Regions from separate parts of the Cryptosporangium sp. NPDC048952 genome, predicted to be linked through region 2. Evidence: riboswitches for the same ligand, from Rfam matches in the RefSeq annotation. Region 2 holds a riboswitch; the other holds the start of a gene.

Region 1 (14,420 bases), on a different contig from region 2:
TCACGACAACCGCGACGAAGTCCACTTCTGGCTCGACCTTTAGTGGGCGGCCCGGTCAGAACGACGCTGCCGAGCGGGCGGCAGGACTTGAGTATTACCTATACGCGGCGTCCTGCCGCCCGATCGGCAGCGTCGCCCTGACCGGGCTCCAGGTTTCGAGCCAAAGCAAAATGCCTCCCCGCGCTTTGCGCGGGGAGGCATTTGCGCAAGCTCAGCGTTTGATGGATTGCTCTACTAGGTCGGCCAGGACGTCGCCGAAGTCCAGGCCGGCGGCCTGGACGGCGATCGGGAGGAGGCTGGTTTCGGTCATGCCCGGGGACACGTTGACCTCCAGGACCTGGATGCCCCCCGCCTCGTCGACCAGCAGGTCGACACGCGAGAGATCACGGAGCTCGAGCGCGTCGTGCGCCGCGACCGCGGTCTCGGCGACCCGCTCGGCGATCTCCGGGTCGAGCCGGGCCGGTGCGTGCCAGGTGGTCGTCCCAGCGGTGTACCGCGCCGTGTAGTCGTACACGCCGTCCGCCGGCACGATCTCCACCGCCGGCAGCGCCGTCGGCCCGTCCGGCGTCTCGATGACGCTCACCGCGATGTCGGCCCCGCTGGCGAATCGCTCGATCAGCGCGGTGTCGCAGTAGCCGAAGCACCCCACCATCGCACTGGGAAGCTCCTCGACCGTGCGCACGGCCTGCGCCCCGAGACCGGATCCACCCTCGGCGGGTTTGACCATCAGCGGCATCCCGAGCCGCTCGACGATCCGGTCGAGCAACGTCTGAGCGCCCAGCTCCCGAAATGTTTCGTGGGGCAGCGCAATCCACTCCGGCGTCGGCAGCCCGACCTTCTGCAGGGTCGCCTTCGCGGCCGCCTTGTCCCACGCGACGCGGGACGGGTCGGCACCGGCCCCCACGTACGGGATGCCGAGCAGGTCCAGGACTCCCCGCAAGGAGCCATCCTCCCCGCTCGCCCCGTGCAGCGCGATGAACACCGCGTCCGGCCGCTCGGTCTCCAGCGCGGTCAGCAGACCGGCGTCGACGTCACGAAGGGTGGCGTCGACGCCGCTGCGACGCAGTGCGTCGGCCACCCGGCGACCCGAGCGCAACGACACCTCGCGCTCGTACGACAGGCCGCCGGCCAGGACGAGGACGTGCCTACTCATGCGAGCTCCGGTCCGGGTGCGAACGAGGTACGGGACAGCGGGCCACCGTGGGGCCCGCGTCGCCGAGCGGTGGGGGTGTTGAAGACCTGACGCAGCTCGGTCTCCTCGTCGATCACCGTCGCCAACCGCCGGATGCCTTCCCGGATGCGGTCGGGCGCGGCGGACGAGAAGCAGAGCCGCATGTTCTGGCGCCCGTTGCCGTCGGCGTAGAAGCCGATTCCCGGCACGTAGGCGACCTTGTGCGTCAGCGCGCGGGGCTGCATGGCCTTGGTGTCGAGCTCGTCGCCGACGGTGGCCCAGACGAAGAATCCGCCTCGCGGATGCGTCCAGGTCACCCCGGCCGGCATGTGGGTGGACAGCGCGTCGAGCATGACGTCGCGCCGCTCCCGGTAGATCTCCCGGAACACCTTCAGCTGTTCCCGCCAGGGGTACTTACCGAGGTACTCCGACGCGATCATCTGCGTCAGCATCGCGGGGCTGAGCACCTGCGACTCGTTGACGAGGACGAGCTTCTCGCGAACCGCGGGCGGCGCGAGCACCCAGCCGGTGCGCAGACCGGCGCCGAACATCTTCGAGCACGACCCCAGGTAGATCACCCGGTCCGACGAGCGGGCACGCAGCGCCTGGCCCGGCCCGTCCTCGAAGCCCAGCAGCCCGTACGGGTTGTCCTCGATGATCAGCAGGTCGTACCGCTCGGCGAGCTCCACGATCGCGTCCCGGCGCGGCTCGGTGAGCGTCACGCCCGTGGGGTTCTGGAAGTTCGGCACCGTGTAGAGGAACTTGACCTTCCGCCCCTCGGCCGCCAGGCGACGAAGAGCAGCGTCCAGCTCGGACGGGATCAGACCCTCGCTGTCCATCGGGACGTGCACGACCTCGGCCTCCGCCGCGGCGAACGTACCGAGCGCGCCGACGTAGGACGGGCCCTCGGCCAGCACCACGTCGCCGGGATCGAGGAACAGGTGCGCGATCAGATCGAGGCCTTGCTGGGAGCCGACCGTGATGACGACGTCCTCGGCGGAGCCGATCACACCCTCCACGGCCATGACCTCGCACACCAGTTCACGCAGGCGCAGATCACCCTGGCCGGTGCCGTACTGCAGAGCTTCCGCGCCGCGGTCACGGATGAGCGCGGCGGTCATGTCGGCGATCTCGTCGAGCGGAAGTGCGGAGACGAACGGCGACCCACCTGCCAGCGAAACGATCTCCGGCCGGCTTGCCATCGCGAACAGTGCGCGGACCTCGGAAACGGTCATGCCACGCATGCGTTGCGCATAGCGATCGGTGTAGTCGTCCAGTGTCGTGCCGCTCATGTATTCGCCTTCCGCGATGGCCGTCGTACTGCATTGTCCGGCGGAAACGGGCCTCATCACCAAGCCAATTAGCGTCCCGGTGGCTCGAACCACGATACCGACCGGCGCGTCGAACCCTTTCGCGGCGCGAGATGCGCCCTTACCATGGTCATTCGGGTAGAAATCAGCAGCCCCTTGCTTGGAGGTCGATCCGCTGATGTCCCGTCGGCTGGTCAGCCTCACGCTCGACACCCTGGAAGATTTGCCCTCCCGGTGCCGATCGTGCGTGTTCTGGGAGCTCGATCCGGTCAGCCAGGACCGTGCGATCGAGTGCGGCGATCCCGCGCTGGAGAAGGAAGCCTGGATTTCCTCGACGCTGCTCGAGTGGGGCTCCTGCGGGAAGCTCGTGTACGTCGACGGGGTGCCGGCCGGCTACGTGCTGTTCGCGCCGCCCGCCTACGTGCCGCGGTCGGTCGCGTTCCCCACCAGCCCCGTCAGTCCCGACGCGGCGTTGCTCATGACGGCCTACATCGTGCCTGAGTTCGTCGGAGGCGGCCTGGGACGCATGCTCGTGCAGGGCGTGGCCAAAGACCTCACCAAACGCGGTGTGAAGGCGATCGAGGCGTTCGCGGACGCCCGGTGGGATCAGCCGCAGTGCATGGTGCCCGCGGACTACCTGCTCGCGGTGGGCTTCAAGACCGTCCGCCCGCACCCGCGGTGGCCGCGGCTGCGCCTCGATCTGCGGACGGCCCTCTCCTGGAAGTCCGACGTCGAATACGCGCTGGAGAAGCTGTTGGGCTCGATGAGCCCCTCACTGGCCCTGGGCCCGGCACACCGGTCTAGCTGAACTGCATCGCGTGCAGGGCCGTCAGGTCCAGCGAGCCGGTCTTCACGTCCGCCTCGGTGGGCAGGAAAACCCGCTGCACGGCGATCAGGATCGCCTCCGCGACGGTGTCGCGGAACGACGGGTCGATCAGCCGGGGGCGGTCCATCGGGGAGCTCAGGTAACCCAGCTCGACCTGGACGGCCGGCATCCGGGTGAGCCGCAGCATCTCCCACGTCTTCGCGTGCGTGTGGCAGTCGAGCATGCCGGTGCGGGCGACGATCTCCCGCTGCACCAGCCCGGCCAACCGCTCCCCCACCGTCGAGCTGACGCCCGATCCGGTGCCGAAGTGGTAGGTCGCGACGCCGTTCGCGAGCGGGTTCGGGTTGCTGTCGACGTGGAGGCTGATCAGCAGGTCGGCGTCGACGGTGTTCGCCAGCGCGGCGCGCTCGGAGGCGGTGCGCTCGTGGTCGCGGCCCCGGGTGAGGTCGGCGCGGACGCCGATCGCGGAGAACCGGCCCTCGAGGCGGCTGGCGAGGTCGTAGACGAGGTGCGACTCGGTCCAGGTGAGCATGCCGTCCTGGGCGGTGACACCGACGTCGGCGCCGCCGTGCCCCGGGTCGATGACGACGCGCTTGCCGGAGAGCGCAGGACCGGCGTGGTAGAGCATCGCGGACTCACGCAGCAGCTGCGGGCGCCCACCGACGACCTTGCGGCCGAGCTGACGCAGTGCGCGCATCGTGAGCGGCCCGACCGTGCCGTCGGCGGCGAGGCCGACCTCGCGCTGGAATGCCCGCAGCGCGGTCTCGGTGCGCTGACCGAAGATGCCGTCCGCGCGGCCGTTGTCGTAGCCCATCTCGAGCAACCGCTCCTGCAGCTCCCGGACGTCGTCGCCGAGCATCGGCTCGCTGACCGAGCGGTTCAGAACGCGGTCGCCCAAGCGCCAGCGCGCCGCCACGAGCGCGCGCCAGCTCTCCGGGCCGACGATGCCGTCGACCACCAAGCCGCGCGACTGCTGGAACTCACGCAGCGCGAGCTCGCACATGGCGTCGAAGACGACGTCCTCGGCGGGCTCGGTAACGGCGGTATCAGCGATCAACCCCAGGGTCACCAGCGTCGACTTGACCTCGGCAGCTGCAGGTCCGACAGTGCCACGCTTGATGAACTGCATGGGGTGAGCTCGCTCCTTCCATCCGCGGCCCTCGGTCGGGGGAACCGAGGGGGAAACCGGCCGGAAGATCTCCGGACCGGTATTGGGGCCGCGATCATCGACCGTAACGCGTCGCGGCCACGACAGCGCACCGTAGCGTTCTCTGGCGCGTCGCGTGTCGGGTTTGTGCCCCTTGATCGAAGCTCCGCACGACGAGAGCGAACCGTCTCATAGACAAGGCCCGGTGCGCGAATTCGCTAAACATCAAGGGAGCCCCGAGCCATCGGCCCGGGGCTCCACGCAGCGCATTTACTTAGAGCGCGCTCTCGATCATCTTCATGATCTGACCCTTCGGCTGAGCACCGAGGATCGAGTTGACCGGCTCGCCACCCTTGAAAACGGTGATCGTCGGGATCGACATCACACCGTAGTCGCGCGCGGTGTTCGGGTTCTCGTCGATGTTGAGCTTGACGATCTGGATCTTGTCGCCGAGCTCACCGGCGATCTCGTCCAGCACGGGCGCAACCTTGCGGCACGGCCCGCACCATTCCGCCCAGAAGTCGACGACGACCGGCTTGTCGCTCTGCAGGACGTCGTCGGTCCAGCTGGCGTCGGTGACGGCCTTGGTGTTGGCGCCCATGATGTCTCCTTACTCGGGGCGAAACTGATTACTCGGTGAGAGCGGCGACGTAGTGCTCGGCGTCGAGAGCCGCCACACAGCCCGTGCCGGCCGCGGTGATGGCCTGGCGGTAGGTGTGGTCGACGAGGTCGCCACAGGCGAACACACCGGGCACGTTGGTGCGGCTGCTCGGAGCCTCCACCTTCACGTAACCTTCGGCGTCCATCGCGACCTCGTCCTTGAACAGCGCGCTGCGCGGGTCGTGGCCGATCGCGATGAAGACACCCTCGGCGTCGAGCACCGACTCCTCACCGGTGACCGTGTCCTTGAGGCGGACGCCGACCACCTTGCCGCCCTCGCCGAGGATCTCGGTGGGGACGTTGTTGAGGCGGAAGTCGATCTTCTCGTTCGCCTTCGCCCGGTCGACCATGATCTGGCTGGCGCGGAACTCGTCACGCCGGTGCACGATCGTCACGGTGTCGCCGAAGCGGGTCAGGAAGGTGGCCTCCTCCATCGCGGAGTCGCCACCACCGATGACGGCGATCTTCTTGTTGCGGAAGAAGAACCCGTCACAGGTCGCACACGACGACACGCCATGGCCGAGCAGGTCGTTCTCGCCGGGAACACCGAGGCGACGCCAGGCCGAGCCGGTCGCGAGGATCACCGCGCGCGCCTTGTACTCGCGGTCGCCCACCTTGACGATCTTCACCGGACCGGAGAGGTCGACCTCGGTGACGTCGTCGGTCACCAGCTCCGCGCCGAAGGCCTCGGCCTGCTTGCGCATGTTGTCCATCAGATCCGGGCCGTCGATCCCGCCGGGGAAGCCGGGGAAGTTCTCCACCTCGGTGGTCGTCATCAACGCGCCACCGGACTGGACGCCCTCGAACACGAGCGGCTTGAGCGAAGCCCGGGCCGTGTAGACGGCTGCGGTGTAGCCCGCCGGACCGGACCCGATGATGATCACGTTCCGGATCTCTTCGCTACCCACGTCTTCCTCCAGGGCTATCTCCGCTGACAGTCACGCAAACGCCATGGTAGGTGCCGACATTCCCGCGGTGGTGAGGGTGCCCGAGGTCACCCTTCGCGGTTCACGCTGACGCGTGCGCGCTCGTCGGAGTTGCCGCCCGCTCCGCAGTTGGCTCCCGCGGCGACGACGTCGAGGCGGTCGGGGTCGGGCTCCGGCGCGACCACCACGATCGCGGGCGTCCCGTCCAGCGTGGCGTAGTCGACAGCCAGCGGCGCCCCGGCGACGCCGAGCGCGGTGAGGCAGTTCTGGAGCTCGGCCGGGATCGTGAGGCGCCGCAGGGCCGTCGGCACCGCGGCGACCTGGCGGTCGGCCGGCACCGAGGGGGCTCCGCTCGCAGCCGGTACCGGTGTACCGAGCAGCGCGCGGGCCTGCCGACCGAGCTCTGCGGTGGAGTAGATGACGCCGGAGACCCGTGTGCTCGGCGGAGCGGCCGGCGCGCTGAGCACCTCGCTCTCGGACTCCTTCGCCGAGGACGCCGCCGAATCGTCGCCGTTGTCGCCGCTCGAGGTGGCCAACTGGCCGACGCCGATGCAGAGCGCCCCGACCACCGCTGCGGCGGCGACCCATCCCCCGGCGACCCGCCAGCGACGCGCAGCACGATCCCTGGCGGCCTTCTCGACCCGCAGCCGGCTGAGCTCGTCCGGCTCCGGCGCCTTCCAGGACGTCGCAGGTTCTTCCTCCGCCGGGTCGGTGGCCACCAGAGCCCGGTCCAGCCGCGCCGCGACATGTACAGGCATCGGCACATCCGGGAGGGCCGCCAGATCGGCGGAGATGCCCGGCAGCACGGCGGTGAGCTGACGGTAGGCGTCGGACCACTCCTGATCGGTGGCGATCCGCGCGGCCACGGCCTCGCCGTCGGGCGTGCCGTCGAGGAGGCCTTCGGCGTAGTCCGCGAGCTGATCGAGTTCAGACGGTGTCACCGGGTACCTCCTTCCGTCGATTCGACGTCATTCCGGGCATCGGGGTTCCGAAGATGGCCGAGCATTACGGCCAGACGGGCCCTCCCCCGCGCACATCGGCTCTTCACCGTGCCTACCGCGACGTCGAGCATCTCTGCCACGTCCGCGACGGGATGCCCCTGGATGTCGACCAGAATCAGTGCGACGCGTTGCTCCACCGGGAGCTCGGCCAGCGCCGCCTGGACGTCCAGGGCGGTCTCCCGGGCCGCGATCGGGTCGCTGGGCGCCGCGGGAGCGCGACCGTCGTCCTCCGGCAGCGGCACCGTGGGCCGCGCCTGTCGGCGGCGAATCCGGTCGAGGCACGAGTTGACGACGATGCGGTGGAGCCAGGTGGTGACGGCCGCGTCACCGCGGTAGGACGCCGCCGAGCGGTACGCCGACAGCAGTGCGTCCTGCAGGGCGTCGGCGGCGTCCTCGCTGTTGCCGATCGTCCGGAGTGACACCGCCCACAGCCGGTCGCGGTGCCGGCGGACCAGCTCGGCGAACGCGTCGGGATCACCGCCGACGTGCGCCCGCAGGAGCGCACGGTCGTCAACCGGCTCCATCAGCCCTTGACGGTGATCTCGGAGATCGCGACCTGGTACTTCCCGTCCGAGTTCGTGCCGGTGTCGGTGATCCAGACGACGAGGAACGGCGTGCTGACCGCCTTGTCGAGCTTGATCGTCGTGCTCGCGGCCGAGGCCGTCTGCGACGGGCTGATCACCTTGTACGGACCGATGTCACTCGGCTGCGACGACGGCTGCTCGGTGCCGGCGCGCAGCTCGAACGTCGCTCCCGGGTGGTCGAACGCGATCGTGACGCTGGAGACGCTCTTCTCACCGCCGAGGTCGAGGATCAGACCGAGACCCGGTTTGAACTGGCCGAGCTTCGGGCTCTTGTACTGATCGGTCTTCCAGGCGGTGCCGGGGCTACCGTCGACCGCGTTGTCGACGTTCTTGTCCTCCGCGAAGTCGCCGCCGGGGCCGTCGATGAACGTCGCCCGGACCACCTTCACCGGTCCCCCGCCACCCTGCTGGGCCGACGCGGACGCGCTGGGCTTCCCAGACGGGCTCGCGTCGCCGCCGCCGCCGAAGTTGGGCAGGCCCAGCGCGGCGACACCGATGATGACGCCGAGAACGACGAGCACGCCGACGACGAGCACGCCGAGTCGCGTCCACCGCGGACCGCTGGTGGCCGGTTCGGGTGCGAGCACGGCCAGCGCGCTCAGCGCCGGATCCGCGACGTCGTAGCGACGCAGTTCGCTCGCCAGATCGGCGGCGGTGGGCGGCGGGACGGCCGGATCGAGCAGATCCATCGTCAGCGCGTCGAGGTAACCGGGGATGCCGGCCCTGATCTGCCTCGGGGAGCACATCCGCCCGTCGACGCGGGTTGCGTCGGGCAGGCCGGTGCGGTGCGGCGGCAGGACGTCTGGCCACTGGCCGGTGAGCCCGGCATAGAGCAGGCCACCCAGCGCGCGGATGTCGCCCGGCTGCTGACCGGGACCGCCCAGGTGCAGATCGACGAGGGTGACCTCGTCGTCGTTACCGATCAGGACGGTGGACGGCGTGAGGTTGCCGTGCGCGTGGCCGGTGGCGTGGATGCCCGCGAGTGCGTCCGCGGTGCTGCGCACCAGACCGGCGGCACGAGCGGGATGCAGAGGCCCGTTGGCGAGCGTGTCGTACAGCGTCTGTCCGTGCACCCACTCGCGGACGACGTAGGCGCGTGGCCCCTCGTCGACCGCGTCGTAGACGCCGATCACCGACGGATGGACGATGCGTCCGGCCGCGACCGCTTCGGCGATCATCTGCTCGGCGGCGGGCCCACCCGGGACCCGGAGCTCGATCGAGACCGTCCGGTTGAGCAGATTGTCCGTACCCCGCCAGAGCGCGTGCCCGCTGGCCGCATCGGCGTACAGCGCCTCTTCGAGCCGGTACCGGCCCGCCAGCACTTCACCCTGAACGGGCGCGCCGACCTGTGTCACAACCCGCCCTCCCGCAGTATCTACCGCTCCGCCCCTCAGGGTAGGCCGTGCGGCGGCTACTGGGGACAGGTCCATCCTGCCTGTTCCGGCGCGTCGGACGCCACCGGAAGCTTGGCAGTGAATGGTTCCGCGTCACAAAGTATCGCGGCGACGCACATCCTCCACCCGCGCGGCCCACGCTCGTCGAGTGAGTGTCGCGGCAGTTCACAGCAGTTTTTGTGGGACGGATGAGCGCCGGATGAGAAATAGTGAGGAAAGCCCGCGCCGGAGCGCGGGCTTTCCCTACTTGATGCTTGCGGATCAAACCAGGCGGCGAACCACGTAGGTGTTGCTCCAGATCTTCCGCTTCGCCACGGGCTGACCCGCGGTCGAGGCGTCCCACATGTAGTTCCCGCCGGCGTAGATCCCGGCGTGGGAGTAGTAGCTGCCGCTACCGAACAGGATCAGGTCGCCCGGCTTCTTGGCGCCCTTGCCGACCGACTTGCCGTAGCGCGCCTGCTGGGTCGCGCTGTGCGGCAGCGACTTGCCGAACTGCTTGTAGACGTACCGGGTCAGGCCCGAGCAGTCGAAGGAGTTCGGACCGGCCGCACCGAAGACGTACGGCTTGCCCGCCTGCCGGGCCGCGGCCTGGACGACCGCGTTCCCGTTGGACTTGGCGACGACGTGGTGGTTGGGCGACAGCGTCTTCTGCGTCCCGTTGACGAAGAGCAGCGCACGCCAGTTGGAGCTGCCGCCGATCGTCACCGTCCACTCGATCTGACCGGACGGGCGTGCCTTCTTCGTGCTGACGGTCCGCCAGCCCTGGCTGGACTGGTACTGCAGCGAGATGGACTTGTAGGCGGCTGGTGCGCCGTTCACCGTGGCGATCGCGTGGAGCGTGGTCTTCGCTCCGCTGGTGACGGATGTGGCGCCCGAGAGTTTCGCGGCGGCCGGCACGGCGGCTGCTGCCGGAGAGGCAGTGACGCCGACCAGTCCTACGCCGAGCGCGCCGGCAACGACACCGGCAATCGCGGTGGTTCGTAGCGTCGCTTTACGCGCACTCATCCCGCTTTGTGCAGTGAACGCGGAACGATCGTACTGTTTTGCGGGCAGGGCACGCCGATGGGAATGCACCGTATGCAAGGAAAGTCCTTCCGTGCACGCCTGCGGAGTTAGCTGTCGGGTTCGGGCGGGAAGGTGTAGTGCCCGGTCGCGCTCTGCGCGTCTTCACCCCAAGGGATCGCGCCGGAATTTTTTTCCGGCGACCCCACGTGCGTGTGGGTCCCCCGCTCCTGTCCATTCAGTTGGCTACTCGTCGGGACACCGCGGTTTCGTGGACAGGGCTCGGCGTGCGAATCCTGCGGTGTGCGCGGCTTGGCTGCCGCATCAGTTGCCGCGAAGAACTGAACCTGCGCCTCGTGGGAGTTGCCAGTGCTTTGCGACGTGCGTCACAGTCAATTTGCAAATTTAGTACTACTTCACACCGATTTCACGCACCGCGCGGGACAAGTGCGGCGCGTCGCGGGACAGTGACATAGAGGTGTGGAGCGTGTTGCGGGTTGGAAAAGTGAACCCGACTAATCGGTTGACTCGTCACTTGGCGTAGTGGCGGTTCTTCACGGTGAAACGACCGTACCTGCGGCGTGGGCTTCGTCACGTTAGACATTGAGGAATGTGGATAACCGTGCGTGTTTGAAACTCAGCGGCCGGGCAGGCGACGCTTGACGGTGTTCGCGACCTCGACCACCTCGGGGACGCGCAACCGGAGCGCCGCCACGGCGTAGACGCCGATGAGCACCAGACCGCCGACGGCGAGCGAGACGAGCGCGCCGAGCTTTCCGATGCCCAGCGCCGCCTGGAGGCCGTATGCGACGCCCCAGGCGACGAATCCAGCGATCGCCGCGGCGATTCCTAGCCGGGTGATCGTCCGGACCGAGGCGGCCGTGTCGAGGCTTCCCAGCCGACGCTTGAGGAAGTGGCCGGACACCAGCACCGCGACGATGTAGGACACGGTGTTGCCGCACTGCAGGCCGACGACGACCCAGTCGTTGTCCGCCCAGAAGAAGACGCCGAGGTCGAAGACGATCTTCGCGACGACGACCGGCAGGTTGATCAGCGCCGGCGTCTTTGTGTCGCGCAGCGCGTAGAACGCGAAGATCTGCATCTGGCTGATCGCGAACGGCACCAGGCCGATCGCGGCCGCCATCGTGGCGTAGCCGGTGGAGATCGCCTGCTCGTGAGTGAACTCACCCCACTGGAAGACCGTGACGGTGAGCGGGATGCCCAACACCAGGTATGCGGCCGTTGCCGGCACCAGCACCACCGACGAAAGCCGGGTGCCCAGCGAGAGGTTGCGGGTGACCTCGGGGAAATTGCGGTCGGCCGCGGCCGCGCTCATCCGGGGCAGCAGCGCGGTGAGGATGCTCACCGCGACGATGCCGTGGACCATCATGAACATCAGGAACGCGTTGTTGTGGATCAGCGGGCCGGGTCCGCCGCGGTCGCCGGCGTAGTTCGCGATCTTGATCACCGGCAGCAGGCCGAGCTGGCTGACGCCGACGTAGACGAACATCCACGCGCCCAGCCGTCCGGCCTCCCCCAGCCCCGCACCACGCAGGTCGAACCGCCACTTCCAGCGGAAGCCCACCTTGCGCAGCGCCGGCCACAGCGCGAACGACTGGAGCACGATGCCGAGCGTCGTTCCGATGCCGAGCACCGCGACCTGGGCGCCGGTGATCGTCTGGGGGGTGAGCGTCGCCGGGCCGGGGAGAAGGAAGAACACCGCGGCGGTGACGATCACCGTCACGTTGTTGAGGATCGGGGCCCACGCCGGAGCGGCGAACTGGTTCCGCGTGTTCAGGACGGCGCCCAGCAGCGCGGACAGGCCGTAGAAGAAGATCTCCGGCAGGAGGAGATAGGCCAGCGTCGTCGTGAGCTGCCGACTGGCCGACGTCGAGTTCGAGTTCGCGAAGAACGCGGTCAGCAGGGGAGCGGCGGCCAGCGCGACCACGGTTGCGGCGGCCAGCAGCAGCGCGGCCGCGGTGAGCAGCCGGTGGGTGAACGCTTCGCCGCCGTCGGCGTCGCGTTTGCGTGCGGTGACGAGCAGGGGGACGACGACGCTCGTCAGGATGCCGCCGAGCAGGAACTCGTACAGCATGTTCGGGAGCGTGTTCGAGACCTGGTAGGCGTTGCCGACCAGGCCGCCGCCGATCGCGGCCCCGATGACCGCGGTGCGCAGGAAGCCCGTGGCGCGCGACACCAGGCTGAACAGCGCCATGACGCCACTCGACCGAGCGACACTCTGCGGCGCTCCGGTTGAGTTCGGCGGGATCGGCGGCGTCAGTGGCACCGTGGGCTCGGTGGCGCCGGCGGGCAGCGGCCCGCCGGGCTGCGTGACCGTCGACTCGGCGATCGTCGGGAGGACCGCCGTTGGTTCGTCGCCGGGCGTCTGGGTGGGGAGCACGACTGTCGAGTCGGGGTCGTAGAGGTTCGAGCGCGGTCGACGCAGGTCGAAGTCGGCCGACTCCGGCCCGGTCCCAACCGTTCGCGGTCGCTGGCGACCCGGATCGCGGTCGGCCGGCTCCGATTCCCTCACGCCGGTCGCTCGAGCAGGTCGGGCACCCGGGCGATGAGCTTCCGCTCGTCCGGGTAAGCCAGCCTTTCCGGGATCTCGCGCAGCGGGACCCATGCCACCTCGGTCACCTCCACGTCGGCGTCGGAGAGCACTCCGGCCACCGCATCCAGGAGGAAATGATGCACGGTCTTGTGGATGCGACGGCCCTCGAACACGAACCAGTAGTCGACCGTACCGAGTGCCGCCAGTACGTCTCCGACGATGCCCGTCTCTTCGGCGACTTCACGGGCGGCGGTCTGCTCGAGCGTCTCGCCGGCCTCGACGTGCCCCTTGGGCAGCGACCAGAGCAGACGGCCCCGGCGGTCGAGCTTTCCGATCAGCGCACCCTCCAGGTGGGTGCCGTCACCTTGGACGACGAGACCACCTGCGGAGACCTCTTCGACCCGTCGCAGCCGCCCGGGACCCCCGGGCCGACGCGGGGAGCTTCGGCGGGCCATGAGGCGACGATAGCGCTCGTGCCGGGTAAACGCCGTGAGGCCGTCCAGGGACCGGCTCGTGACCAGCACCGCCGTCGCACGGGCCCCGCGCAGATGTGGTAAAGCGGTCTGCGCTCCGTAAAGAGATTGGCGTCGCGTCACCGACGGCCCCTAATAGATAAGGTTCAGCGCGAACCCCCGAACCTTCTTCCGATACTGGTCTTACTGTGTCTCCTATTGCACCTACTTCCCTGACCGCCGCTCAGAAGAGCGCCGTCGCCGAACTGCTCCGGGTCTCCCCGGTAGCCGACGACCTCGGTCGTCGCTTCCAGGCGGCGGGCCACGAGCTCTACCTCGTCGGCGGTTCGGTCCGGGACGCTCTGCTCGGCAGGCTCGGGGACGACCTCGACTTCTGCACCGACGCCCGCCCCGACCGGGTGCTCGAACTACTCGCCGGCTGGGCCGAAGCCACGTGGACCACGGGGATCGAGTTCGGCACCGTCGGCGCCGCGCGGCACGGTCTCCGGCTGGAGATCACCACCTATCGCGCCGAGGCCTACGACCGGCAGAGCCGGAACCCGGTCGTGCGGTACGGCGAGTCGCTCGCCGACGACCTGGTGCGGCGTGACTTCTCGGTCAACGCGATGGCCGTCGGCCTGCCGGACCACCGGTTCGTCGACCTGCACGGTGGTCTCGACGACCTGGCCGCCGGGCTCATCCGTACCCCTGGCGCTCCCGAGGACTCGTTCGCCGACGATCCGCTGCGCATGCTGCGTGCGGCTCGCTTCGCGTCGCAATTGAAGTTCGCAGTTGCTCCTGAGGTAGTGACGGCGATGACCGCGATGGCGGACCAGATCACCCGCATCACCGCGGAGCGGGTGCGGGACGAGCTGACCAAGCTGATCCTCGGAGCGGACCCGGTCACGGGCCTGCGGCTGCTGGTCGACACCGGCCTGGCCGCGCACGTGCTGCCCGAGCTGCCGAACATGCGCATGGAGATCGACGAGCACGCCCAGCACAAGGACGTCTACGAGCACACGCTCACCGTGCTGCAGCAGGCGATCGACCTGGAGCCGGACGGGCCGGACTTCGTGCTGCGGATGGCCGCGCTCCTGCACGACATCGGCAAGCCGGCCACCCGGGAGATCCAGTCGGAGGGCGGGGTCAGCTTCCACCACCACGAGGTGGTCGGGGCGAAGATGACGCGTCGCCGGATGAAGGCGCTGCGCTTCGCGAAGGACGTCACCGAGCAGGTCGCGACGCTGGTCTTCCTGCACCTGCGGTTCCACGGGTACGGGCGGGGCGAGTGGACCGACTCGGCCGTGCGCCGGTACGTCACCGACGCCGGTGACCTGCTGCCGCGGCTGCACCGCCTGGTCCGGTCCGACTGCACCACCAGGAACAAGCGGCG
Region 2 (14,420 bases):
CGGTCAACCGACGACGGGTCTCCTCCAATTTCGCACTCGCCTCCGGCGTGTCCACCGGGTGACGCGCGATGAACCGGGTCACGCCGCGGCGGCCCCAGCGGAACAGCGCGTAGACGACGCAGTCACCCAGCCAGGCCGAGACGGCGGCCAACGCGATCACTTCGATCAGCGAGACGCCACCGTTGTGCACGGCCAGCACCGCGGCAGCGCTCACCGCCGCCCCCGTGGGGATCACCGGCACGATCGCGCCGAGCAGCACCGCGATGATGAGCACCGGGTAACTCGCGGACGCGGCGTCGGCGATCCGGTCGGGCCAGGCGGTGGCGAGCACCTCGGCCGACGCGAGCGTGGCCGTCATCCTGTCTCCACCCGGCACCCCGGCTCCGTGTGCAGGACGCGGGTGGACAGGCCGAGTTCGTCGACCGCCTGCGCGTAGCGGCGCGGCGGGTCGATCAGGTGTGCACGCATCCAGCGGCCGATGCCGTACGGGTGCAGCGTGCCCCAGTGGATCGGCACCGCGAACCGTGGTCGGAGCCGCCCGGTGGCCTCGGCAGCCCCGCGCGGGTCGAGGTGACCAGGGCCGAGGTTCGGGCCCCATCCCCAGACCGGAATCAACGCGACGTCGAGACCAAGAGCACCCAGATCGTCCATTTCATCGAACTGATCGGTGTCACCGGCGAAGTAGACGCGGCTGGCCGAGCCCTCGATCAGGTAGCCGAGCGCCAGCGCCCGGGGGCCGAACGGGGTGCGCAGGCCGTCGTGCACGGCCGGCGTCGCCGTGATGCGCACCTTGCCGACGTCGTGGAACTTACCCGGCGCGAGCTCGACGACGTCGCGGAAGCCCTTGCGCTGGAGCAGCTCACCGGCGCCCTCGGGCACGATCAGCAGCGTGTCGTGACCGAGACGCCGCAGCGAGGCCAGATCGAGGTGGTCGGCGTGCAGGTGCGAGATACAGACCGCGTCGACGTCGGCGTGGAGCGCCGGATCGAGCGGCGCGGCGGCCCGGCGCAGCACGTTCGCCACCCGGGGCAGCAGCACGGGGTCGGTGAGCACACGGACGCCCTCTGTCTCCACCAGCACGGTGGAGTGGCCGAGGAAATACATCGTGGGAAGCACCGCTTACACGGTACCGCGCTGGTCAGGAGCTGAGGTCGTAGGCCGTGTCCGGGATGAACTGCCCCGCCTGCCCGCTGCACCCGTCCGACTCGCCGGGACGCTTCACCCAGAGGAACGCGGCGACCTTGGCGTCCCCGGTGGCCGTCGTCGGGTACTTGCCGAGCTTGCGGCCCGCCGGGTCGCACCACTCGCCACCGGCCGGTCCGGCGCCGTTACGCGACGTGTCGATGACCATCTGTCCGCGGCCGAGCGCCGACAACACCCGCTTGCCGTACGCGACTTCCTGGCTGTTGGTGTTGTAGTTCGACGTGTTGAGCGCGACGCCGTCGCCGTAGTCGGCGGCACCGGCGCGCCGGGCCCGGTCCGCGGCCTCGCCGGCGGCGATCCACGCGGAGTGCCCGACGTCGTAGTAGACGCGGGCCTTCGGGCTGGCCTGCTTGATCGTCTTGGCCGCGTAGCGGAGCAGGTCGAGCCGCTCCTGCTGTTGATCCGACGAGAGGCAGGTGGTCAGGTGACCGAGCGCGTCGGGCTCCAGCACGATGATCGACGAACCGGACCCCAGCCCGCTCGCGAAGTTGCTGATCCAGGTGCGGTAGCCGTCGGCGCTGTCGGCGCCACCGGCGCTCGCACCGCCGCAGTCACGGTTGGTCATGTTGTAGGCCACCAGCACCGGCACCTTGCCCCGCGAGTGCGCCTTCCTGGCGTAGCTGCGGACGTCGCTGCCCACCTCGCCGGGGTTGTTCGCGGCGAGCCAGTGCGCCTGCGGCTGCTCGGCGATGCGGTCGCGGATCACCGCGGCGCGCGGGTCGCCGGAGTTCTCCTGGACCCACTCGACCGCCTGGCCTTCGGTGTCCACGAACAGCGATCCGAGCGGTCCGGACGTCGGCGGCTTCTTCGAGGGCGACGGGACCGGCCGTCCCGGTAAGCCCGGGGGCAGCGCGATCGACGACTCCTCCGGCGAAGCGCTCTCCGTCGGCCGTTCCTTCTTGTCGTCGTCCTGCTCGTCGACGCCACACTCGACGCCGTTCAGCGCGAAGTCCGACGCCTCGGGCGCCTCGCCCTGCGGATGCCAGCCGCTGAACCGCAGCGTCAACGTCTTGCCCGGCTCCAAGCGGACGCTGTCCTCGTTGGCGCCGACGGTCACCAGACCGTCTTCCTGCTTCCAGTCGCCGCCCTCCCAGCCCTTCACGACGGCTTGGCCGCTCTTGAAAGACCAGTTGACGTTCCAGTTCTTGACCGCGTCCTCGCCGGTGTTCTGCACTGCGACTTCGGCGGAGAAGCCCGTCGACCACGAGCGCAACACGGTGTACGCGGCCGTGCAGGAATGGTCGGGATCGGACGTGGCGTTTGCGGCGACCAGGCTGGTACCACCGATCACCACGATCGAGCCGAGCGCAGCGGCGCCGACTGTTGCGGTGCGTGCTCGGCCGTTCGCACGTTCACGGCGATGCCGAGCGAGGTACGGGCCGGCGCGGAGACCGGCCTTGGAGAGCAGGCCGGCACGTGGAGCGTCGGTCATGGCGCCTATCTTGACCGGCGCAAACAACTCACGCCCAGAGCCACACGCGTCACTTAGTGAGGTATTAAGGGATCCTCACTGGGAGAAGTGAACCGACCTCGAAGAGTTACACGACCGATTCGGACTGAACCTAATACGACTGCCACGACCTTAATGGCCAGATACGAAATCTTTCGCCTATCACGGCACGGTAACTTGGCATTCGTCCGATTTTATGGTTCTGTCGTTTTCGTCCGTTCACCGCGGACCTCGCGCCCGGCTACGCCGAATCCTGCCCCGGGCGACGAGGACTCTGAACCTCGGGCAGGAGCGGGGGAACCACTTTCCGGCGTCGCAGTTCGACGTCTGGCGTCGAAGTTGACGTCTTGGGGTGAAGCCACTCACGCGTGGCCGGGCCATCTCAGCCCGAACCCGACAGCTCACCTCGTAGGCGTGGAGAGGGTCGGATATGTCTAAGGAGTCTTCCCATCCCACCCAGCTCAGCGCCGAAAGCTCGCCTCGTGCGGGTGGACGGCACAGGGCGCCTCGGCGCCTGAGCCCGCTCGGACGGGGCCTGGCACTCGCCGTGGTCACCGGACTCGCGGGAATCACACCGCTGGTAATCGGTGCCTCACCGGCCCACGCGGACGTGAACTGGGATGCGATTGCGCAGTGCGAGTCCGGTGGTCGATGGAACATCAGCACCGGGAACGGCTACCACGGCGGACTGCAGTTCAGCCCGTCGACATGGCGGGCCTACGGAGGGCGGCAGTATGCCGGTAGCGCCCACCAGGCCAGTCGGTCGCAGCAGATCACCGTGGCGAGAAAGGTCCTCCGCGGCCAAGGGATCGGCGCCTGGCCGACCTGCGGTCGGAAGGGCTACTCGAAGAGCCGGGGTTGGTCCCAGCAGGCCAGCCGCAGTTACAAGCGTCAGAGCTACACCAAGAAGGCCTCTGGCGAGCACACCGGCTACCGGTCCGAGCGGTCCAAGAGCTACCGCTGGTCCGGTAAGAAGTCCTGGCAGAGCCGGCCGACCGAGAACCGGTCGCACCGGACGTCGAAGCAGCACCGCTACACCGCACTGGCGGTACCGAAGAAGGGCACGGCCCACGCCGTGGCCGTCCGCCCGGTGGAAGTGCTCGACTTCGTTCCACAGCGCCAGTTCACCCGTGACCAGCGTCCAGCGGTCGCCGCACCACGCGTCCTGAGCTACCTCGTACGGCCGGGCGACAGCCTGGCGACGATCGCCACGACCTACAAGGTCAACTGGTTGGCGATCTACGAGAAGAACCGCGAAGCGATCGGCGCCGACCCGGACGTCATCCACCCCGGGGAGAGGATCCTCATCGGATAGAGCGATTCGCCCTGCACAGGGAGTCCCGGTCCGTCACGGACCGGGACTCCCTGGCGCTTCCGGCGTCTCCCGCGGGGGATCCGGTCGGCGGGGGATCCGGTCTGAACGGACGACTGCGGGTTTGCCCGAAGTCCCGCGATCATTCCCTTCTCGCAGGCCACGTGACCACAAAGGAGTGCCATGGCGGCCACCCCTGGAGCGGTCGCCGACGAGTTGAGTGCGCTGCTCGGTCGGCTACATCGGACGTTGCGCCGAGCGGCCCGGAGTGACCAGCCGGACGAACCGCTTCCCGCCGCCCAGATGGAAGTCTTACGCGTGGTGCACGCGCAGCCCGGGATCGGGGTCAAGGCGGTCGCTGCGGCGTTGGGGACGGCTCCGAACACGGTCAGCACGCTGGTCGGGGATCTCACGGCGGGTGGGTACCTGGACAGGTCTCCCGATCCGGGGAACCGGCGTGCGGTGCGGCTCACGCTGACGGCGGATGCTGCCGATCTGATCGACGGTTACACCGACCGGCGGCGGCGGATCGCGATCTCCGCGGCTGATCAGCTCGATCAGGCCGACGTCGATGCGCTCGCCGCCGCGCTGCCGGCGTTGCATCGGTTGCTCGTGCTGTTGGGGGGTTAGCGCCTCAGGAGCGTGAGGGCGTCCGGGGTGAAGCGGACGAGGCCCACCTCGCCGTACTTCGGGTCGACGACGGGGACGTCGCGGCGTTGTTCGGCGGCCGCGACGATCGCGGTGGCTTCGGGGTTGGTGAGCCAGCCGGCGGTTTCGGTGAGGGCCTCTTCCTGGCGCATGACCTCGACGTTGGCGCGGTTGCGGAGGGCTTCGATCGAGTCGTCGGGGTAAAAGCACGCCCAGCCGACGATCTTGCCGCCGGACTGCACCGGGGTGTCTACTCCCGAGCGGTAGGCCTGGAGGGCGGCGCGTGCTTCGTCCACGCGGATGGCGCCTACCTCCTGGTAGTTGGTGGGTTGTGGTTCCACCACCGGGAGGGGGCGAGTTGCTTCCGTGGAGCGGGGGTCGTGGGTCGGGGTGCCCGGGGCCTGGTTCCACCAGCTGACCGGGGAGCCGCCCGGGGAGGTGGGCGCCACCGCGGGCAGCCCATGCTGCGGCGCAGCCATCTCCGGCGCCGGGGACACCTGCTGCGCCTGCGCCGCATCGGGCCGCACGTCGTACTGCTCCGGCCGCGCCGCGTTGGCCGCAGCCCGCTCCTGCGGCTCCGGCCGCAGGTCGTACGGCGCGGGCTGTAGGTCCGCCTGCGGCTCGGAATGCACGTCATACGGCGCGGGCTGTGGCTCCGCCCGGGGCTCGGAATGCACGTCGTACGGCGCGGGCTGGGACTCCTCGGGGTTCAAGTCGTACGGCGCGGGCTGGGACTCCTCGGGGTTCAAGTCGTACGGCGCGGGCTGCGGCCCCTCGGGGTTCAGGTCGTACGGCGCGGACTGGGGCTCCGCCTGGGGCTCGGGGCGCAGGTCGTAGGGCGCTGGCTGGGGCTCGGCGGGCGTCGGCTGGGACGCGGACTGGGCCTGCTGGGCCATCTGGCGCACCCGCTGAGCGGGGTGCGGAACGAGCTGCGCCGTGACCGGCGCAACAGGCGCCACCGGCGCCGCCGGCGACACCGGCTCGGGCGCGGAGTAGGTCGGCGCCGGGGAGACCGGCTCGGGCGCCGGGGAGACCGGCTCGGGCGGTGCCGGGGAGACCGGGACGGGGCGGGGTTGGAGGCCTGGGAGATGGCGGGCGGGGTGGTCTTCGGGGAGGGACTCGACCGTCGGAATCGTTGGGGCGTCGCCGACCCACGGGTTCGCGGGCGGTTCGGACGCGGCGTCGGTCAGGTCCTCCAACCGGATCACGGTCGGAGCATCCCCACCCCACCGCTCCTCGGCCTCGTCCGAGGCCTCCTCGTCCTCCGGCAACCGCACGAACGGCAACACCACGGTGAGATCGGTCAACCCGGCCGGAGCAGCGGCAACCGGCTCCTCCGGAACCTCCTCCACCCACTCCCCGGACTCGTCCCACGCGGAGTCCTCGACCCACTCCGAGACCTCGTCCTCGGCGTCCGCGACGAGATCAACCGAGAACTCGGGCGCCTCCGCGACCGGAGGCAACAAATACTCCCGGTACTCCTCGGGCAACAACCCGAGCTCGTCCATCAACGGCCACAAGCCGGCCAACGCGGCATCGGGATCCCGCGCGAACAACGTCCCGCGCACCCGCCAGAACACGCACCCGCCGACCCGCTCCAACACGGCCTGGCGACGCATCTCCTCCGCCCACCGCGCGGCACCGCGGTACCGCCCGTGGTCGCACTCGATCGCGAGCCGCCGACCGTCGGCAGTCGGGATCACGAAGTCGACCCGGTGCCGCCCGATCGGATACTGCACCGCGGGCCGCACCCCGATGTTCAGGAGCTCCCGCAACACCGACCGCTCGAGCTCCGACTCGCACGCCGCGTACAGCGTCTCGTCGGGCACCGGCTCCGCCGCCAGCGCGGCCAACCCCAACCGCGGCGCCGCGCAGTACCGCAACAACGCGCCCCGAGCGTCGTCCGGATGCAGGTTCTCCGGACCAACCGAGTGGAACACCCACATCTGATCCTTGGCCCGCGACGCGGCCACGTTCACCCGCCGGTGATGGTCCGCGCCCGTGAACGCAGCCCGATGATCGTCGCGGTCGGACACCACGAGGCTGATGAACATCACGTCCCGCTCGGCGCCCTGGAACGTGTAGGAGTCCCCGACCTTCAACGAACGCCGGGCCATCTCCTGCTCACCCAGGTGCCGCACCAACTGCTCGTTGATGTACTGCGCCTGCCCACTGCTCGCCAGCAGACTGACGACGCCGAACGTCAAGCCGGCGTAATCGGGGTCGGCGGCCAGCCGTGAAATCGTCGCCACCAGCGCGTCGGCCTCGGCGAGGTTGACCTCGCCGTACCGGTCCCGCCGCTCCCGCGCACCGGGAACCCGCACCACCCGCACCGGATCGAGCCGTCCGCGGTCGGCACGCAGCGGCTGCACCGTGCCGTCGTACCACTGGTCGCTGGAGAACGAGATGATCTCCGGCACGCACCGGAAGTGCTCGGTGAGCATCAGCGGCTCGGGCGACCGCCGCACCGCGTGGTCGTAGAGACTCGTCGTGACGTCGAACAACGGCCAGGACGGTAGGTCCCCGAGGTGCTCCTGGCCGAGCCGGGCGACGTCGTCGTGGGCCAGGCCGATCGCGTACGGCCCGATCTGCCGATCGTCACCGACGACGACAGCGCGCGTACCCAGCGACAACACGGGCATCGAGAGCAGTCCGCACTGGCTCGCCTCGTCGACGATCACGACGTCGAACGGCGTCGTACCACCGGTGAACTGCTGCAGCGCACGCTCGACCGACATCACCCACACCGGCACCGCGGACACTGCCTCACGCATGTGCTGCTGGGCCAGCGCGGTCCAGCCCGCGGCCCGGCGTCCGGAGCCCTTACCGACCTTGCGCAGCGCCGACGCCCATCCGGCCAGTGCGTCGCGGGCCCGGTCGTCCATCCGGCGGGCGGCGGCCAGCCAGGCCGACCGGGTCGCGAGCTCGCCGACCAGTTCACGGGCCTGGTCGCGCAGCGCGTCGGCCTGCCGTCCGAGCGCACCGGTGTCCTCGACGCCGATGACGATGCGCAGCCAGGTGTCGGCGCGCCGCCAGTTCCAGGCCTGCTGGCTGACCGTCGGGTCGGGCAGGTCGCCCTCCAGCGCGATGCGGCTGGCCCAGAGCGGCGCAATCGTCGAAAGGCCGGCGTGCAGTTCCTGCCAGCGCTGCATCGCCGGGCCGGCGGCACGCAGCCGATCGGCATCGGCCAGCGCTGCTTCCCAGGCCGCGTAGTCGCCGACGGCCCAGGACCGGTCGAGCTCCCGCCAGAGCGGGGACGCGTTCGCGTCGAGCAGCGCCTCGTCGAGGACGGCGCGGACCTGGATGCCCTCCCGCTCGGCTTCGTCACTCTCGAACACGGCGACGAGTTCGGCGGCCCGCCCGGCCACGCCGGCCAGCGCGTTGGGGTCGGCCCAGTCGGCCTCACCCGGGGTACCGGCACGCAGGAACACGGCCAGCCGGTCGCGCAGCGTCGGCCAGTACCGCAGTCCGATGTCGACGACGTCGCCGACCTCGCGCAGGTAGCCGCTGATCACCTCGACCGTGCTGGGATCGTCCGGCGCCTGCGGGCCGTCCAGCTCGGCGACGAAGTGGTTCCAGCGTTCGGTGAGCCGCCGCCGGGCCCAGTCCAGGCGCACGGTCGCCAGTGCGGCGTCCACGTCGTCCACGGTGCGCAGCGGTGCACCGTCGACCCGGATGTCGTCCCTGACCTGGGCCAACCGCCGGTGGATCAGCCGGCTGACGCCGCGCGCTTCCACCAGGCGGATCCGCAGCATGTCGAGGTCGGCCCGCAGCTGGCGGGGATCGGCCCAGAACTCGTCGGGGATCTGCACGGCCCGGCCGGCGAGGACGCTGCGCCAGCGGGCGGTTTCGGTGAGCATCTCCGAACACCCGGCGACCTCGGCCTGGCAGGTCTCGCGCCACGCCGGCGAGACGGCCAGCCGACCGGCCAGCCGTAACTGCCAGGGCTGGTAGCTGCGGGCGCGGTGCGCGATGCGCCAGATCTCGTCGGCCAGCGCGGCGACCGGCGGGCGGCCGACGTTGCGCACGGCGGCGAGGTCGACGCCCCGCGACGCGAGCGCATTGACGCGCTGACGCAGGGACTCCGCGTGCTCGTCGGCGCGGGCCAGCCGGTTGCCGTCCGGCAGCGACTCGCGCTCCGGCAGGCGACGCTGGGCGTCGACCAGGTCTTCGGGGCGGTAGGTGTTGGTGAGCTCGGTGAGTTCGGCGAGCTCGGCGTCGGTGAGCGGGAACGGCGTGTTCGGGTCGATCGTGTCCGGTACGAAAGCCAGCCGCGACTCGTTGGCCCACAGCCACTCCGCGACCTCGACCGCTGTCGCCTCGACACCGTCGAGCAGGAACGTGCCGCCCTCACGGTCGGCGACCGCGCGCAGCGCGTGGTATTTCGCGGAGAGGTCCTGTTCGGCTGTGTCGAGCGCGGCCCACAGCTCGTCGACGGCTTCGGCCGCCACGTCCTGGTCGAGCGCACCGGCCTCGGCCTGCAGCTGGCGCACCGCGATCTCCAGCTGACCGAGTTGCTTCGCGCTGGAACCCATCACGCTGATCGCCAGCGGGCGCAGCGCCGGGGGCAGCTTGTCGCGCACCTCGGCGAGCGGCTCGTCGCGGTGCGACACGACCAGCACGCGCCGCCCGTGGGCCACCAGGTGGCAGATCAGGTTCGCGATCGTGTGGGTCTTGCCGGTTCCGGGCGGCCCCTGAACGGCGACCATCCGCTGGCGGGCCAGTCGCCGCGCGATGGTCTCCTGCTCGAGGTTGGCCGGCAGCGGGAACAGCAGGCGTTCGCCGATCGGCTGCCACTGCTCCGACGGGTCGTCGGGCAGGTCGAGCGTCGACGGGTCGTCCGCCAGCAGCGCCGCCAGCGATCCCGACGGGACGTGTCCGGCGGCGAGTGCGGCGCCGAAGTCGGCGAGGAAGCCGGAGAGCGCGGTGCGGCGCGGGCGCAGCAGGATCGCGCCGGTGTCGCGGACGTGCGGTTCCTCGACCTCGGCGCCCTCGCGGACCACCCGCGGCGGTAACCCCAGCCGACGCAGCGCCGACCGATAGAACTCGGTGCGGCCGGACTGCTCCCACGGGTCGAGCGTCACCGCTCCCCCGGGCCCGGCCAGGTCGTGCAGGCGGGCGCCGGGCGCGTCGGGCAGCGCCTCGAACGCGTCGGTCTGCAACCGCAGCTCGCCGGTGGGTACGACGGTCAGCGCGCCGCTCTCCGCGTCGACCTCGATGCCGATCGGCGCCGCCAGCAGCGGATCCTCGATCGACACGTCACCAATGACGCCGGTGAACACGCCGAAGCCCCAGACGAGCTCGTGCGAGGCCTCCAGCCGGACGGCGGCCTGACGCAGCTCCATCAGCCGGGAGTAGGCGCTGCGGACGGCATCGGCCTCGGCTGCGGTGTCCGCCCAGGGGCGCCAGAGTCGCTGCAGCCACTCGTCGACGGCCGGTTCCACGGCGTCCAGATCGAGGTCCGCGTCGCGTTGGACGGCGATCTCGCGCCAGCCCTCGCGCAGCACTGGTTCCCGGCGGGGGTCGTCGACCGGCCCGTCCAGGAGCGACCGCACGACGGCCGGGAGGTCCGGCGGCCGCGGCCGCGGCGGCCGGCGCAGTTCCAGCCAGCACTCGTCGGCGCGGGGTTGCTCTTGTTCTTCTGCCGACGTCGGGGAGCCGGCCATCCAGCAGCCGGGCTTGCCGGCGGGTAACGCCGAATGCCAGACGGCCGACTCGGCAGCCTCGAGGGTTCTCGCCGGGCGAGCAGAGAGCGCACGAACGGCAGATAGGTAGTCGGAAAAACGGGATACCCGACTACGCAACGCCTCGACCCGGCCGATCGCCGCCGCCACAGGAAACACCGCCGTCACTAGCGCCTCTCGATCCCCCACCGGCCTCCGGCCGACCGTACCGGTGAACCCCGTCCGGACGGCAGGGGTCCGGCGCTTCCTCATCCGGCCGGATGAGGTCTCGCTGGCCACCTGACTGACCAACGCTGGATGGAGTGCACAACCAGAGTTCGTGTCCTTGCGACGAGCGAGAATTTACGTCATCTGACGCGCACGGTGCGCACGGCGGTCGTACCGGGCGATCGCCTCCTCGAGCGCGTGGCGGGTGGGTTCGGTCAGTCCGACGCCGCGGACGTCCGGCCAGGCGTCGATCTCGGCCTCCGCGACGTCGCACCAGTCGAGCATCGCCTCGGCGAAGTCGGCGTAGAAGCGGGCGAGGAGGGCGACCAGGTGCACACGGTCCGGAAACGGGCCGTCGCCCTCCACATAGGCGCGCATCTGCTCGATGCCGATGCCGTAGCTGGTGGTGACCGCGTCGCGGGTGGTGCGCACGGCTCGGAGCGCATCGGACTTGTCCCCCTGGTCGGCGAGGAGGAGGCGGAGCAGGCCCTCGATCTCCAGCTGTGGCCCGGCGGGAGGGGTCGCGAGCCAGGTGCGGAGGGCGTCGCGGCCCGCGGGGGTGATCGCGTACGCGGTGCGTTCACGGTTGCCGGTGCGCTCGGTGGAAGCAGTGGCGTAGCCCCAGCCGACCAGGCGTTTCACCTCGCCGTAGATGTGAGCCTCGCTGCGCGGCCAGAACAGCCGCATGCTGCGTTTTGCCTGGCGGGTGAGGTCGTACGCGGTCCAGGGGTGGATCGCGAGCAGGCCGAGCAGCGCGTAGGAGCTGGTGGTGGGTTCGGTAGGCATCGGAGCTTGACACTACTCCAGAGTTGAGTAGACGCTGCCCCTACTCAACCCTGGAGCATCGGGAGGCCGACATGCCCACTGACAATTCCGCCGCCGTCGGCAGCGAAGAGATCCCCGCCGCGCGGGGCGCGGCAGATGGCCCCGCCGCGCGGGGCGCGGCAGATGGCCCCGCCGCGCGCGGCGCGGCAGATGGCCCCGCCGCGCGCGGCGCGGCAGATGGCCCCGCCGCGCGGGGCGCGCGTGCTGTCGATCTCCGTCAGGAGATCGAGAGCGCGCTGCCTCGTGCGCACGCGCGGCTCGTCGCGCTGGTGCGGGAACTGGACCCCGGGTTGGCGGGCCGGCGGGTGGCGGCTACGCCGGAGTGGACGGTGGGCGAGTTGGTGGCTCATGTACTGACCGTGTATCGGCGCGCGCTGGGCGACCGGCGGCGGAGTGCGTCGCCGGCGGAGACAGCCGCGCTCAACGCGACGGTCCTGGCGGAGACGCCGGAGCGCGACCTGACGGTGCTCGCCGAGCTGCTCGACCAGGACGGTCCGGCCGGCTTCGCGGTGCTCCGCGCGTTCCCCTCGGAGATGAGCTTCCGCTTCCACGGCGGCACCCGCGCCACGGTGACGCCGGTCAGCTCCGTGATCCTCGCCGAGATCCTGATCCACGGCCGCGACCTGGCCGAAGCCACCGACACCGAGTGGGTGATCCCACCCGACGAGGCGGCGCTGGTGCTCGCGGGCACCAGTCTCCCGGGCCCGGACGGCGGCCCACCGATCTTCGCCCCCTGGCTGAAGCCGGGCGGCGAGCAGGCGCTCGCCGCCACGGCCTCCACCGACGACCCGGTCGGTGCGCTCACGACGTTCTTCCGCCGCACCGCGCCGACCACCCCCGAAGCGGTCGCCTTGAGCCAGGCCCTGCGGTCCTTCTAGATGGGCAGGTCCTTCTAGGTGGCGCGGAGCTCGTCGACAGCTGTCGCGCGCCGCAGCAGGAGCAGACCGAGAGCACAGACCGCCATCGTCACGAGCACCGTGCCGAGCGTGAGCACGACCAGCCCGGCCCAGGGCGTCAGGTTCTCCAGGTGGACGGTGACCTGGCGCCCGTCGACGTCCTGCGTGTACGAACTCGACGCGTACAGGGCCCGCACCACGACCGCCCCGACAGCTGTCGCCAGCACCACCCCCGGCACCAGCGGCAACGCGGTCTGCCAGAGCAGCGCCCTGGCCAGCACCCCGGTCGGTGTGCCCTGGGCGCTGAGCGCAGCCAGCGTCCGACGTCGCTCCAGGATCTGTTCTGCAGTGGCGACCAGCAGCCCACCTGCCGCCACCACGACGGCTACCCAGACCGCGAGCTGAGCGAGCGCGAAAGCCCGGTCGTAGAACGGGTCCACCGGGCCCGCGTCGGAGCCGTACAGCCTGCTCTGCGCGGCCTGGTCCGCGGCCCCCGCCGCACGCATCGAGATCGCACCCGCGCCAATCACGACCGCTGCGAGCACGGTGGGCAGCGTACGGCTCGCCGCCCACGGATCGGCCACCAGCCGACGCCCGGCGAGCAGCAGCGCAGGGCTCTTGGCCCGGGCCGCGACCCGGCCGCCGATCATCGCGGAGAGCGCCGCACCACCCAGCACCAGCCCGAGCAGCGTCACGACGAGCAGCAGGAACGCGAGCATCGCGGCCCACCACGCCGCGCCACCGTCGAGGTAGCGGGACGTCGAGACCAGGATCACCAGCGCGACGGCGCCACCGAAGAACATCACCGCGGGCGCGATCTTCGGCGCCCGGGCCGGCCGGTTCCGCACGACGCCGAACGCGCTGAGCGTGCTGCGACGCAGCGCCAACGCGGCCACCAGCGCGCCGCCCAGCGGAACCGCGACGACCACCAGGAGAAACGCCCACCAGGCCGGGAGCACGTCGGTCGGCAGTGGACGCGGCGGATCGGCCCGGTCGAGCACGACGCGACCGATCAGGAACACCGCGAGACCGATCACCATGCCGACCGCGGCGGACACGCCGGTCTCGGTGGCGGCCAGCTTGATGGCCTGACCGGGCGTCGCACCGGCCATCCGGTACTCGGCGAGCCGCCGGTCCCGGGCCGGGGCACCCACCCGGACGCACTGCCCGACGAAGAACAGCACCGGGATGCCGAGCAGCATCAGCGCCGCGACGACACCGGGGCGCAGGCCGGGTTGAGCGAGCAGGCCGTTGGTGTAGTCGGCGTCGCCCTCGATCGCGAGGACGCTGGCCGCGGACAGGAGCAGGAGCGTCGCCAACACCGCGCCGAACGTGGTCAGCGCGATGCGGAAACCGTCGAGCCGGCTGCCGGTGACGGCAAGGCGGAGCAACACGGGAAGTCGCACGGGTCAGCCCTCCCTGGTGTCTGGGTCGTCGAACGTGGCGACGGGCTGCGGAACGTCGTCGTCGGTCAGGCCGTCGTCGACGACGGCGCCGTCCCAGAGCGCGATCTCGCGCTGGGCGTACGCCGCCACCTGGGCCTCGTGCGTGACGATCAGCACCGCGGTGCCGTTTTCCCTGGCCACCCGCGTCAGCTGGGTGAGCAGCTGTTCGCCGGCGAGCGAGTCGAGCGCACCGGTCGGTTCGTCGGCGAAGAGCACCCGGGGGTTGGTGACCAGGGCGCGGGCCACCGCGGCCCGCTGCCGCTGACCGCCAGAGACCTCGCCGGGGTACCGGGCCGCCAGGTCGGCGACGCCAAATCGGTCGAGCCACTCCGTCGCCGTTGCCAGCGCCGCCTTCCGGCGGGCGCCGGAGAGCAACAGCGGGAGTGCGACGTTCTCCGCGATCGGGAGTTCGGGCACCAGCTGTCCGAACTGGAACAGGACGCCCAGCTCGGTGCGGCGCAGCCGGGAGCGGTCGCCCTCCGAGAGCTGGTCGATGCGCCGACCGTCGTAGGTGCCGCTGCCGTTGTAGATCACACTGCCGGCGTCCGGAACCAGGACGCCGGCCAGGCAGAGCAGGAGCGACGACTTCCCGGACCCGGACGGGCCGGTGATCGCGACGATCTCACCCGCCCGCACGGCACAGGAGGCACCTCGCAACGCCGGCGTCTTGCCGTAGGCCAGCTCGAGATCGGTGCCGGTGAGGACGTTCGTGGTCATGCGAGTACCTCCTGGCGCAGCGCCGTCATCCGA

Evidence for each region. A riboswitch is a leader RNA that binds a small molecule or an ion and turns the genes downstream of it on or off. The one in region 2 is predicted to bind cyclic di-AMP.
Region 1: it holds a riboswitch for cyclic di-AMP, as region 2 does, so the genes downstream of both, ACGFY5_RS37185 (C40 family peptidase) here and ACGFY5_RS02720 (transglycosylase family protein) in region 2, are expected to answer to the same signal.

Annotation. Positions count from the first base shown of each region.
Region 1 is NZ_JBICTY010000008.1:66,880-81,299, forward strand. It holds gene ACGFY5_RS37135 (GNAT family N-acetyltransferase) at 1-43, shown strand, start outside; gene ACGFY5_RS37140 (D-alanine--D-alanine ligase) at 212-1,153, opposite strand; gene ACGFY5_RS37145 (PLP-dependent aminotransferase family protein) at 1,150-2,463, opposite strand; gene ACGFY5_RS37150 (GNAT family N-acetyltransferase) at 2,660-3,289, shown strand; gene ACGFY5_RS37155 (N-acetylmuramoyl-L-alanine amidase) at 3,282-4,436, opposite strand; gene trxA (thioredoxin) at 4,729-5,055, opposite strand; gene trxB (thioredoxin-disulfide reductase) at 5,084-6,022, opposite strand; gene ACGFY5_RS37170 (hypothetical protein) at 6,109-6,981, opposite strand; gene sigM (RNA polymerase sigma factor SigM) at 6,978-7,565, opposite strand; gene ACGFY5_RS37180 (protein kinase family protein) at 7,565-8,980, opposite strand; gene ACGFY5_RS37185 (C40 family peptidase) at 9,281-10,024, opposite strand; cyclic di-AMP (ydaO/yuaA leader) riboswitch at 10,106-10,297, opposite strand; gene murJ (murein biosynthesis integral membrane protein MurJ) at 10,659-12,554, opposite strand; gene ACGFY5_RS37195 (NUDIX hydrolase) at 12,551-13,171, opposite strand; gene ACGFY5_RS37200 (CCA tRNA nucleotidyltransferase) at 13,237-14,420, shown strand, end outside.
Region 2 is NZ_JBICTY010000001.1:582,735-597,154, reverse strand. It holds gene ACGFY5_RS02735 (DedA family protein) at 1-358, opposite strand, end outside; gene ACGFY5_RS02730 (MBL fold metallo-hydrolase) at 355-1,116, opposite strand; gene ACGFY5_RS02725 (glycoside hydrolase family 6 protein) at 1,139-2,635, opposite strand; cyclic di-AMP (ydaO/yuaA leader) riboswitch at 2,916-3,082, shown strand; gene ACGFY5_RS02720 (transglycosylase family protein) at 3,084-3,968, shown strand; gene ACGFY5_RS02715 (MarR family winged helix-turn-helix transcriptional regulator) at 4,149-4,595, shown strand; gene ACGFY5_RS02710 (AAA domain-containing protein) at 4,592-10,447, opposite strand; gene ACGFY5_RS02705 (PadR family transcriptional regulator) at 10,640-11,290, opposite strand; gene ACGFY5_RS02700 (maleylpyruvate isomerase N-terminal domain-containing protein) at 11,362-12,207, shown strand; gene ACGFY5_RS02695 (FtsX-like permease family protein) at 12,222-13,631, opposite strand; gene ACGFY5_RS02690 (ABC transporter ATP-binding protein) at 13,635-14,387, opposite strand; gene ACGFY5_RS02685 (PadR family transcriptional regulator) at 14,384-14,420, opposite strand, start outside.